Linked DNA regions of Pontiella desulfatans. The main gene of each other region encodes a partner of the protein of the gene in region 2 in a complex. Links are inferred from orthologs where the notes say so. Each region holds a gene or a part of one and is shown on either strand. Other genes may lie near its edges.

What was found. Proteins that work in one complex are often made in the same cells at the same time.
Region 1: the proteins of trxB (region 2) and trxA are in contact, whole or in part, in a crystal structure (PDB 1F6M), measured with the Escherichia coli proteins. The link is inferred for Pontiella desulfatans from one-to-one orthologs.

The regions. Positions count from the first base shown.
Region 1 is NZ_CAAHFG010000001.1:1,983,555-1,987,245, forward strand. What follows is about bases 1-2,711. They hold trxA (thioredoxin), read right to left. Parts: upstream 1,661-2,711; coding sequence 1,340-1,660; downstream 1-1,339. Other genes in these bases: E9954_RS07285 (hypothetical protein), read left to right, coding at 578-919; E9954_RS07290 (hypothetical protein), read left to right, coding at 943-1,278; E9954_RS07300 (nitroreductase family protein), read right to left, coding at 1,734-2,240; E9954_RS07305 (hypothetical protein), read right to left, coding at 2,311-2,711. Outside these bases: more of E9954_RS07305, read right to left, coding at 2,712-2,727; 23S rRNA (uracil(1939)-C(5))-methyltransferase RlmD, read left to right, coding at 2,844-3,691. UniProt on the Escherichia coli protein: Participates in various redox reactions through the reversible oxidation of its active center dithiol to a disulfide and catalyzes dithiol-disulfide exchange reactions.
Region 2 is NZ_CAAHFG010000001.1:1,275,462-1,280,309, reverse strand. Bases 978-3,865 are described here. They hold trxB (thioredoxin-disulfide reductase), read right to left. Parts: upstream 2,938-3,865; coding sequence 2,017-2,937; downstream 978-2,016. Other genes in these bases: E9954_RS04930 (electron transfer flavoprotein subunit alpha/FixB family protein), read right to left, coding at 3,084-3,865; E9954_RS04940 (acyl-CoA dehydrogenase family protein), read right to left, coding at 978-1,868. In the rest of the region: E9954_RS04945 (hypothetical protein), read left to right, coding at 182-595; more of E9954_RS04940, read right to left, coding at 714-977; more of E9954_RS04930, read right to left, coding at 3,866-4,088; E9954_RS04925 (electron transfer flavoprotein subunit beta/FixA family protein), read right to left, coding at 4,085-4,848.

The DNA of each region.
Region 1 (3,691 bases), 710 kb from region 2 along the record:
ATGGTCTTATATTCATATCCCGATTTTTGAGCAGATATCGTAAACCCCTAAAACACGGCACATTAAGAATCTTCGCATGAGCTGGCACAACCTTTGCATACCTTAAAACCATGATTCACCATAGGGGTGATGAATAGAAACAAAGATGAATGATCGCGAGATTAACAATGAAAACGATAAACCCGATTGCGGGCTTTATGAATGTTATTCGCACCACACTGTCTGACTGGGCCAATGCCCGGTCAACCTTCCAGGGCTTTAATCCGCCCTCATGCATGGGAAGCTTTGGCTCCCAACAAAAACCTTGCCCGGTGAAGGTATCCCTGAACAGGCAACATCCCCATCAGCGCCTCCGGCAAAGATAGGCCGCCGGCCCCGGCAAAGAGGCCTGGACATTGGGCGATGCGTTAACCGATCTTTAACGCCATGCGCATAAAACCCATACAGCGTTGCGTTGTACTGGGCGCGTCCGAAGGGAAAAGGCGTTCCGTTTAATCAGACGATTTCATCGCCTCATCAGTCCAAGACGGCATCCATTCGCTTTGAATCCCCAATTTTCCATATAGGAGAAAACCATATGAACAACAAAACCATACACATCAAAAGAACACGCAAGACAAGCCTGGCCGATGCACTCGCAAAAGGTGCATTGATCTGGGGCCCGGCCTACTCGCTCGGGGCCAGCACGGCGGCCTATTGGCTGACGCGACTGCTCACGGACGCCGTGCCGGCCTACTCCGACATCTTCATCGACTCGCTGGTCATCTTCCCGCTTTGGGGAATGGTTGGCGGAGCCGCCAAGTGGATGTTGATCAACAACAAGGCCAACCGAACCAAGCGGCCGCGCGGACGGCGGGGCAGCATGAACCGCTTCATCCCCCGCATCCGCCCACGGGGCATGAAACCCAGCCACGCATAACCCCTCTTAACAAAGGAAAGAAAATGAAAACAACAGAAACGAAACATAGAGATGAAAATGGAAGCACGTGGAAGGAAGCAACGGCCAAAGGTGCTTTGGTCTGGGGTTCCGTATATTCCACTGCATCGTCCGGGGCTGCTTTTCTGCTGGCTCCGGTGATGACGGGAAGCTCGCCGGCCTTCGGCGATATCTTCATGGATTCGCTGATTATCTTCCCGACCGCCGGGGCTGCAAAGGGGTTGCTAATGTGGCGAATGAACAAAGCCAGCAACGATGGCGAATCCGATGCTCTTGCCAAGTATACCAGCAAGGGCCGGAAGACCCACAAACATCCGATACGGCTCAAGAAAGCCGCCTAGCCCGGATACGAAAAAAAGGTGCCCGCTGAAGGGCACCTTTTTTCATTCCGGTCGGTTGCGGTTATTGCTCTGCGCCGATCGCGGAGACCAGGCCGGCCTGCTGCTGGAGGCCGACAAACTGCTGTTTGTTTTCGCCATCCTTGAGCAGGATCAACGTCGGGATGGAGCGGATGCCGTATTTGGCGGCCAGCTCCGGGTTTTCATCGACGTTCACTTTTGCAATGACCGCCTTGTCGCCGACTTCGGCGGCAACCTTTTCCAGGATCGGGGTCTGCATTTTGCAGGGGCCGCACCAGGGAGCCCAGAAATCGACCAGTACGACGCCACTCTTGGTTGCGTCTTCATAGTTGCTTCCACTCAGTTCAATTACACCTTCAGCCATGTTTCATCTCCAATGTTATTTTGAAATCAGACGGATCATCACATGATGCGTTCAAAAATAAAATACCAAAACACTACCATTTGTTTGAATGGAGGCGTTCCTCGTCAAAACGGTATTCCGGCCCGAGCACTTCGTTGGGCACACCCATCGCCAGCAACGCGAACGGGGTGATCGATTCGGGGATGCCAAGAATCTTGCGGCAGACCTGCTCGCGCTCCTCCAGCGGGTGGATCGCGATCCAGACGCATCCAATGCCGATGTCGTGCGCGGCCAGCTGCATGTTTTGCGCGGCGCAGGAGCAATCCTGCGGCCAGAAGCCGGGATAGATCTCCTTCGAGACGTCCCCGCAAACCAGCACCATGAAGGTCGACTCCTCCAGCATTTCCGTTCCGCCCATTCCGGTGAACTGCTTGATCACCGATGGGTCGTCCATCGTTACAAAGTGCCAGGGGCGCGCGTCCGCGGCCGACGGGGCGTTCATGGCCGCCTCCAGAATAATCCTACGTTCCCCGTCCGTCACCGGTTCGGTAGTCCAGGTGCGTATGCTGCGGCGGGTCATCAGTGCCTTTATCGTTTCCATGCAAATTCCTTTCGTTGAGCTCTAAAGATACTAATCCCCCAAAGGAGCGCAAACGGTTTTCTCGGGAAACTCAGGCCGCCAATACCGCTTTTAGATCATCCTCGAAGGCCTTGATGATTTCCGGTTCCTCTTCCTCCAACGCGACCAGACGGTGGCGGATGGCAACCCGGCGCGTCCAATCCGTTCCCGGTGCATGGAATTCATCAACCAGCGCCTCCACTTCCGTGCGAACGTTCCTCGGGATGCAATCCAGGGCGCAACCACCAGGAAAAGAATCGCTCAGGCGCTCGAAATCCAACCAGCGATAACCAACAATACGGACAACGGACAACAAGATGAACGAGCCACAGGCCACGCAGATTTCCGAAACTCCATGCAGGGCCAAGGCAATGACACACGAAAAAAGGTAGGTTGTGAAAACCACGATATAGAAGAGGAAAACCAATCGCCTAGCCATCTCGGAAGCGCTGTTTAGCTGACGAACCATAACCAACTCTCCGCTTAATTGACTGGATTATCGCCGTGCCACCGAATTCTGTCCACCATCATTTTGCTCCAAATCGTTTTGCCACAGCCCCTCCCCTCCTTTACTCTGCCGCCGCTATGTATAAAAAGAAACAGCTGGTGAAGGTCGAGATCATCGATCTGGGCGACAAGAACCAATGCTTCGGACGCATGGAGGACGGCATTGCCATCTTTGTGCAGGGTCCGGCGGCGGTCGGCGACGTGGTGACGGCCGAAATCTTCAAGATTAAGAAGAAATACCTGGCCGCCCGAATGTGCGGATTGGTTAAGCCCTCCCCCCATCGCATCGATCCGGCCTGCCCCTACTTCGGCCTCTGCGGCGGCTGCAAATGGCAGCACATGGACTATGCCGAACAAGTGCGCCTCAAGCGCAAGCAAGTGCAGGACGCCCTCGGGCACCTGGGAGGCTTCAAAGACATCGAATGCGACGAATGCATCCCCGCCCCCAACCTGTTCGGCTACCGGAACAAGATGGACTTTTCCTTCACCGACCTGCGCTACCTCACTCCAGCGGAAATGGACATCGACCCCGGCGACCATGAAAAGCCGCTCGACTTCGCCCTCGGGTTCCACGCCCCCGGTTGCTTTTCGAAGGCCATCGACATTAACCACTGCGACCTCTCGACCAACGAGATGAACCTCACCCTCAACACCGTCCGCAGGTTTTGCCTTGCCCATCGCACGGAACTGCCGATCTATTCGACCCACTCGCACACCGGCGAGCTGCGCAACCTGGTGGTCCGCCACGGCGGGAATACCGGCGAATTCATGGTCAACCTCGTCACCAGCACCCACAACCCGGAGCTAATGAACAATCTCTGCGAGGAACTCAAGGCCGCCTTGGGCGACCGCATGACCACCTTCGTAAACAACACCACCTCCGCCAAGAACACCGTCGCCTTCGGCGAAAAGGAATACGTGCTCCA
Region 2 (4,848 bases):
TACGCATTAATATGCGTATTTAGCCCCCGCATTTCCCCTTGCAACGAGCCTTAATCGGCGTATATCCCGAGACCGGGCTTTCAGGAATGCCGAACACAATTCATGAATCCGCCCCCGGGAAAGGTGGTGATTATTAAAATCAACGGGAACGGCCAAACTAGAACCACATGCGAGGTGCACAATGAAAATCAACGGGAAGACGGCAACAAAACGAAGCGCATTGCTTGCGCTGGGCATCTGCTGCGCTGCGATGCTGATTGGTTGTAATGATGATGATGGCGGCGGTGATGGAGATGCAAGCCTTGCTGGAACAACATGGGTCGAGGTTGGAAGTCCATCCTCAACACTAACGTTCTATTCAGACGGAACCTCGTTTAGAATAGTCGATACCGCCGATGGAACCGATGCAACAGGTAGCTATACTCTTACGGGGAACTCGTTCACATTCTCCGCCAGTCTCACCGATGACTACGGTGATACCATTGGATTCTCAGGCACGGGAACCATATCAGGGAATTCGATGACCATTAACGTAACCATCAAGGTAAATGGAGATTTCTGGGCCTCCTTCACGGTGCCGTTTACGAAACAATAGACGGCGCAAGCCGACCACCCTTCAGGGACAAAAAAAAGCCCCGCCGGATTGACGGGGCTTGCTGGAGGGGCAGCGCTCGCTACCCGGACGCCGAAGCCGGCATCCCTCCATTCCAGAGCTAGATCGAGGCGTATTCCTTAACGAGGGAGTTGCCCACGATGTCGCGCTGGATCTGGTTGGTGCCTTCGTAGATCTGGAGGATCTTGGCATCGCGCATCATCTTTTCGACCGGGTATTCCTTCATGAAGCCGTAGCCGCCGAGCACCTGAACGGCGTCGGTGGTGACGGACATGGCCACGTCGCCCGCATAATATTTACACATGGCGGAAATCTTGGAGACATCCTTCACGCCGGCGTCGAGCGTGCGGCAGGCGGCGTAGGTGATGGCGCGCGCGGTTTCCACCTTGGTGGCCATTTCGGCGAGCATCCAGAGCAGGCCCTGGTTGGCGATGATCGGCTTGCCGAACTGCTTGCGCACCTTGGCATATTTGACCGCTTCGTCTAGCGCGCCCTGTGCAAGACCGACGCCCTGGGCGGCAATGCCCGGACGGGAAACGTCGAACGTTTTCATGGCGAGCAGGAAGCCCATGCCTTCGCGGCCAATGAGGTTTTCAGCCGGCACTTCGCAGTCTTCGAAAACGAGCTCGCGGGTGGCGGAAGCGCGGATGCCGAGCTTGTCTTCCTTCTTGCCGAAGGAGAAGCCGGGGGTGTCCTTTTCAACAATGAAGCAGGAGACGCCGCGGGCGCCCTTGGCTTTGTTGGTGACCGCGAACACCGTGTAGATGTCGGCTTCGCCGCCATTGGTGATCCACTGCTTGGTGCCGTTGAGGACATACTTGTCGCCCTTCTTGACCGCGGTGGTCTGGATGCCGCCGGCATCGGAGCCGGCGTTGGCTTCGGTCAGGCCGAAAGCCGCCCATTTTTCGCCGGAGGCCAGCGGGGAGAGGTATTTCTTTTTCTGCTCGTCGGAACCACCGATAATGATCGGGTCGGCACCCAGGGCGTTGGCGGCGTAGGAGACGGAAACGCCAATGCAGTATTTGGACATGGTTTCGATGGCCATGCAGAAGCCGAGCTGATCCGCGCCGAATCCACCGTATTCCTCGGGAATATACAGACCCATCAAGTCCATCTGCGCCAATTCCTTAAGCAGGTCGGCCGGGAAAATCCCCTTTTCGTCGAGCTCCGCCCGAACAGGAACGATGCGCTCCTTACCGAAGTCATCAATCAGGTTGATGATTTCCTGTTGTTCTTCACTGATACCCCAGTTAATAGCCATGTCTTTCTTCTCCTTGTTAGTTGTAAATAATTAAGAATTCAGATTTGGAATGTAGAATGGTTGGCGGGAGCTTCCCGCCCCCTTTTCAAAAGGCGTCGCAGACCGACAGTTCTTAATTCATAAATCTATATTCTTCATTCCCCTACTCCCCTTGCGCTTCGAGGAAGCGTTCGGCTTCCAGCGCGGCGGCGCAACCGGTTCCGGCTGCGGTCACCGCCTGGCGGTAGATTGCGTCGGAAACATCGCCCGCCGCATAAACCCCTTCGAACTTGGTCTTCACGCCATCGGCGATCAGATAGCCGACCTCGTCCTTTTCCAGCTGCTCGAACGCCTCGGTGTTCGGCTTGTGGCCGATGGCCGAGAAATAGCCGGCCGCTTCGATATCGGTTGTTTCGCCGGTCTTCGCATTCTTGATGCGGACGCCGGTCACCCCGGAGTCGTCGCCGAGGATTTCATCGATCACGGAATCCCATGCCATCTCGATTTTCGGATGGTTGATGGTACGGTCGGCCATGATCTTGGAGGCGCGCAGCTGGTCGCGGCGATGCACCAGCGTGACCTTCGATGCAAAGCGCGTCAGGAACATCGCTTCCTCGCAGGCGGTGTCGCCGCCGCCGACAATCACGACCGGAACATCCTTATAGAAAGCGCCGTCGCACGTGGCGCAGGCGGATACCCCGCGGCCCATGAATTTTTGCTCGGACTCAATGCCGAGATATTTGGCGGTCGCGCCGGTGGCAATGATGACGGTCTTGGCTTCGATCGGATCGCCGGCCATCATTTCGAGTTTGAAGGGGCGTTCGGAAAAGTCGGCTTTTGCAACCGCATCATACTGCAGGAACTTGGCGCCGAAGCGCTCGGCCTGCGCCTTGAGCTTATCCATCAGCTCGGTGCCGTCGATCCCGTCCGGGAATCCCGGAAAGTTTTCGACTTCGGTGGTGGTGGTGAGTTGCCCGCCGGGCTGCATGCCCTCGATGACGAGCGGCTCGAGGTTGGCGCGGGCGGTATAGATCGCGGCGGTCATACCGGCTGCACCGGCTCCGATGATTACAACTTTTTCCATAATCAGTTCCTTCTGTTTGGATTAATGGTTCGATAGCCTACCGAACCAACAATCCTGAATCAAACCGCCAATCGATTAATGTGGGGCAGACATTCCTGCCTGCCCAGTTCAACTGAAGGGCAGGCTGGAAAGCCTGCTCCACGAAATTACGACGCCTTTGCGGCGGCGATCTGTTTTTGGAATTCCGGCACGATCTCGTGCAGGTCGCCGATGAGGCCGAAATCGGCAACATCGAAGATCGGCGCGTCGGGATCCTTGTTGATCGCGATGATCATGTCGGAACTCTGCATGCCGGCGAGATGCTGGATGGCACCGGAAATGCCGCAGGCAATGTAGACCACCGGGCAAACGGTCTTGCCGGTCTGCCCCACCTGGTGGTGGTGCGAGATCCAGCCCGCGTCCACCGTGGCGCGCGAGGCGCCGACAGCCGCGCCGAGCTCGGCGGCGAAGTCGTAGATGACCTTGAAGTTTTCGGGCTTTCCAACCCCGCGCCCGCCGGAAACGATGAACTGCGCGGCGTTGAGGTCGATGCTGTTGGTGTCGGCTTCGTGAACCGATTCCAGACGGCGCATGCGTTCCGGCACACCGGACAGATCGACGGCATAGGGCACCTGCTCGCCGGCTTCGTTGTCGGAGAGCTTGTTCTTCTTGAAGACGTTGGAGCGGACGGTGGCCATCTGCGGACGATGGTTCGGGCAGATGATGGTGGCCATGATGTTGCCGCCAAAGGCCGGGCGGGTCTGGAGGAGGTTGCCCTCTTCCACATCGAAGTCCAGCTCGGTGCAGTCGGCGGTGAGGCCGGCATCGACCATCACGGCGACGGTCGGCGCCAGGCTGCGGCCGATGGTGGTGGCGCCGTAGAGGACGATTTCCGGCTTCTTCTCGTTGATCAGCTGGGCGACCGCACGGGAATAGTAGTCGTTCTGGTAGTCGGCCAGTTTCGGATCGTCGATGGCGTAGACCTTCTTGGCTCCGAAGTTGTAAAGCTCCTGGCAGAGTTCCGCTCCATTGGCGGACGGAAGGACGGCACAGAGCGTGTAGCCCGATTTTTCGCAAAGCACCTGGCCTTGGCTAAGGAGTTCCTGCACCACACCGGCAATCTTGCCTTCGCGCTGTTCCGCGTATACCCAAAGTTCTTTTTCTGCGCTCATAGTATGTGCTGCCCTTTCAGTTTTCCGATGAGTTCGGTGATCATGTCGGCGGGTTCGCCGGAGAGGATTTCCTTATTCAGCTTGACCGGCGGCGCGAAGACCTTGGCCACCTTGGTCGGGGAGCCGGCGAGACCGATGTTGCCTTCGTCGGGCTGAAGCTCGTCGAAGCCCCAGCAGGGGATCTCGGCCTTCTTGGCGGCCATTTTTTTCTTGAGCGACGGCATGCGCAGCTCGTTGGCTTCCTTCACGACGGTGAGGGCGGCGGGTTTGTCGACATCCCAGATTTCGTAGCCGTCTTCGGTCACTTTGTTGACCTTGAAGGTGTCGCCGGTAACTTCGATGCCCTTGGCGTAGGTGAGCATCGGGATGTCGAGGAAGTGCGCCACGCCGGGGCCGACCTGCGCGGTGTCTCCGTCGATGGCCTGTTTTCCGAAGAGGATCAGGTCGATGTCTTCGAGTTTCTTGATGGCCAAGCTGATGGTGTAGGACGTGGCCCACGTATCGGCGCCGCCAAACTTGCGGTCCGAAACCAGGATGGCTTCGTCGGCGCCGTGCGAGAGCGCCGTACGGAGTGCTTCCTCGGCCTGCGGCGGCCCCATGGAAATCACGATCACCTTTCCACCGTGCAGATCCTTGAGCTGCAGTGCCATTTCGAGCGCGTTTTCGTCGAACGGATTAATGATGGATGGAACCCCTGCGCGATTCAGGCGATTGGTCTCGCGGTCAATCGTGACCTTGTCTGAATCGGGCACCTGCTTAA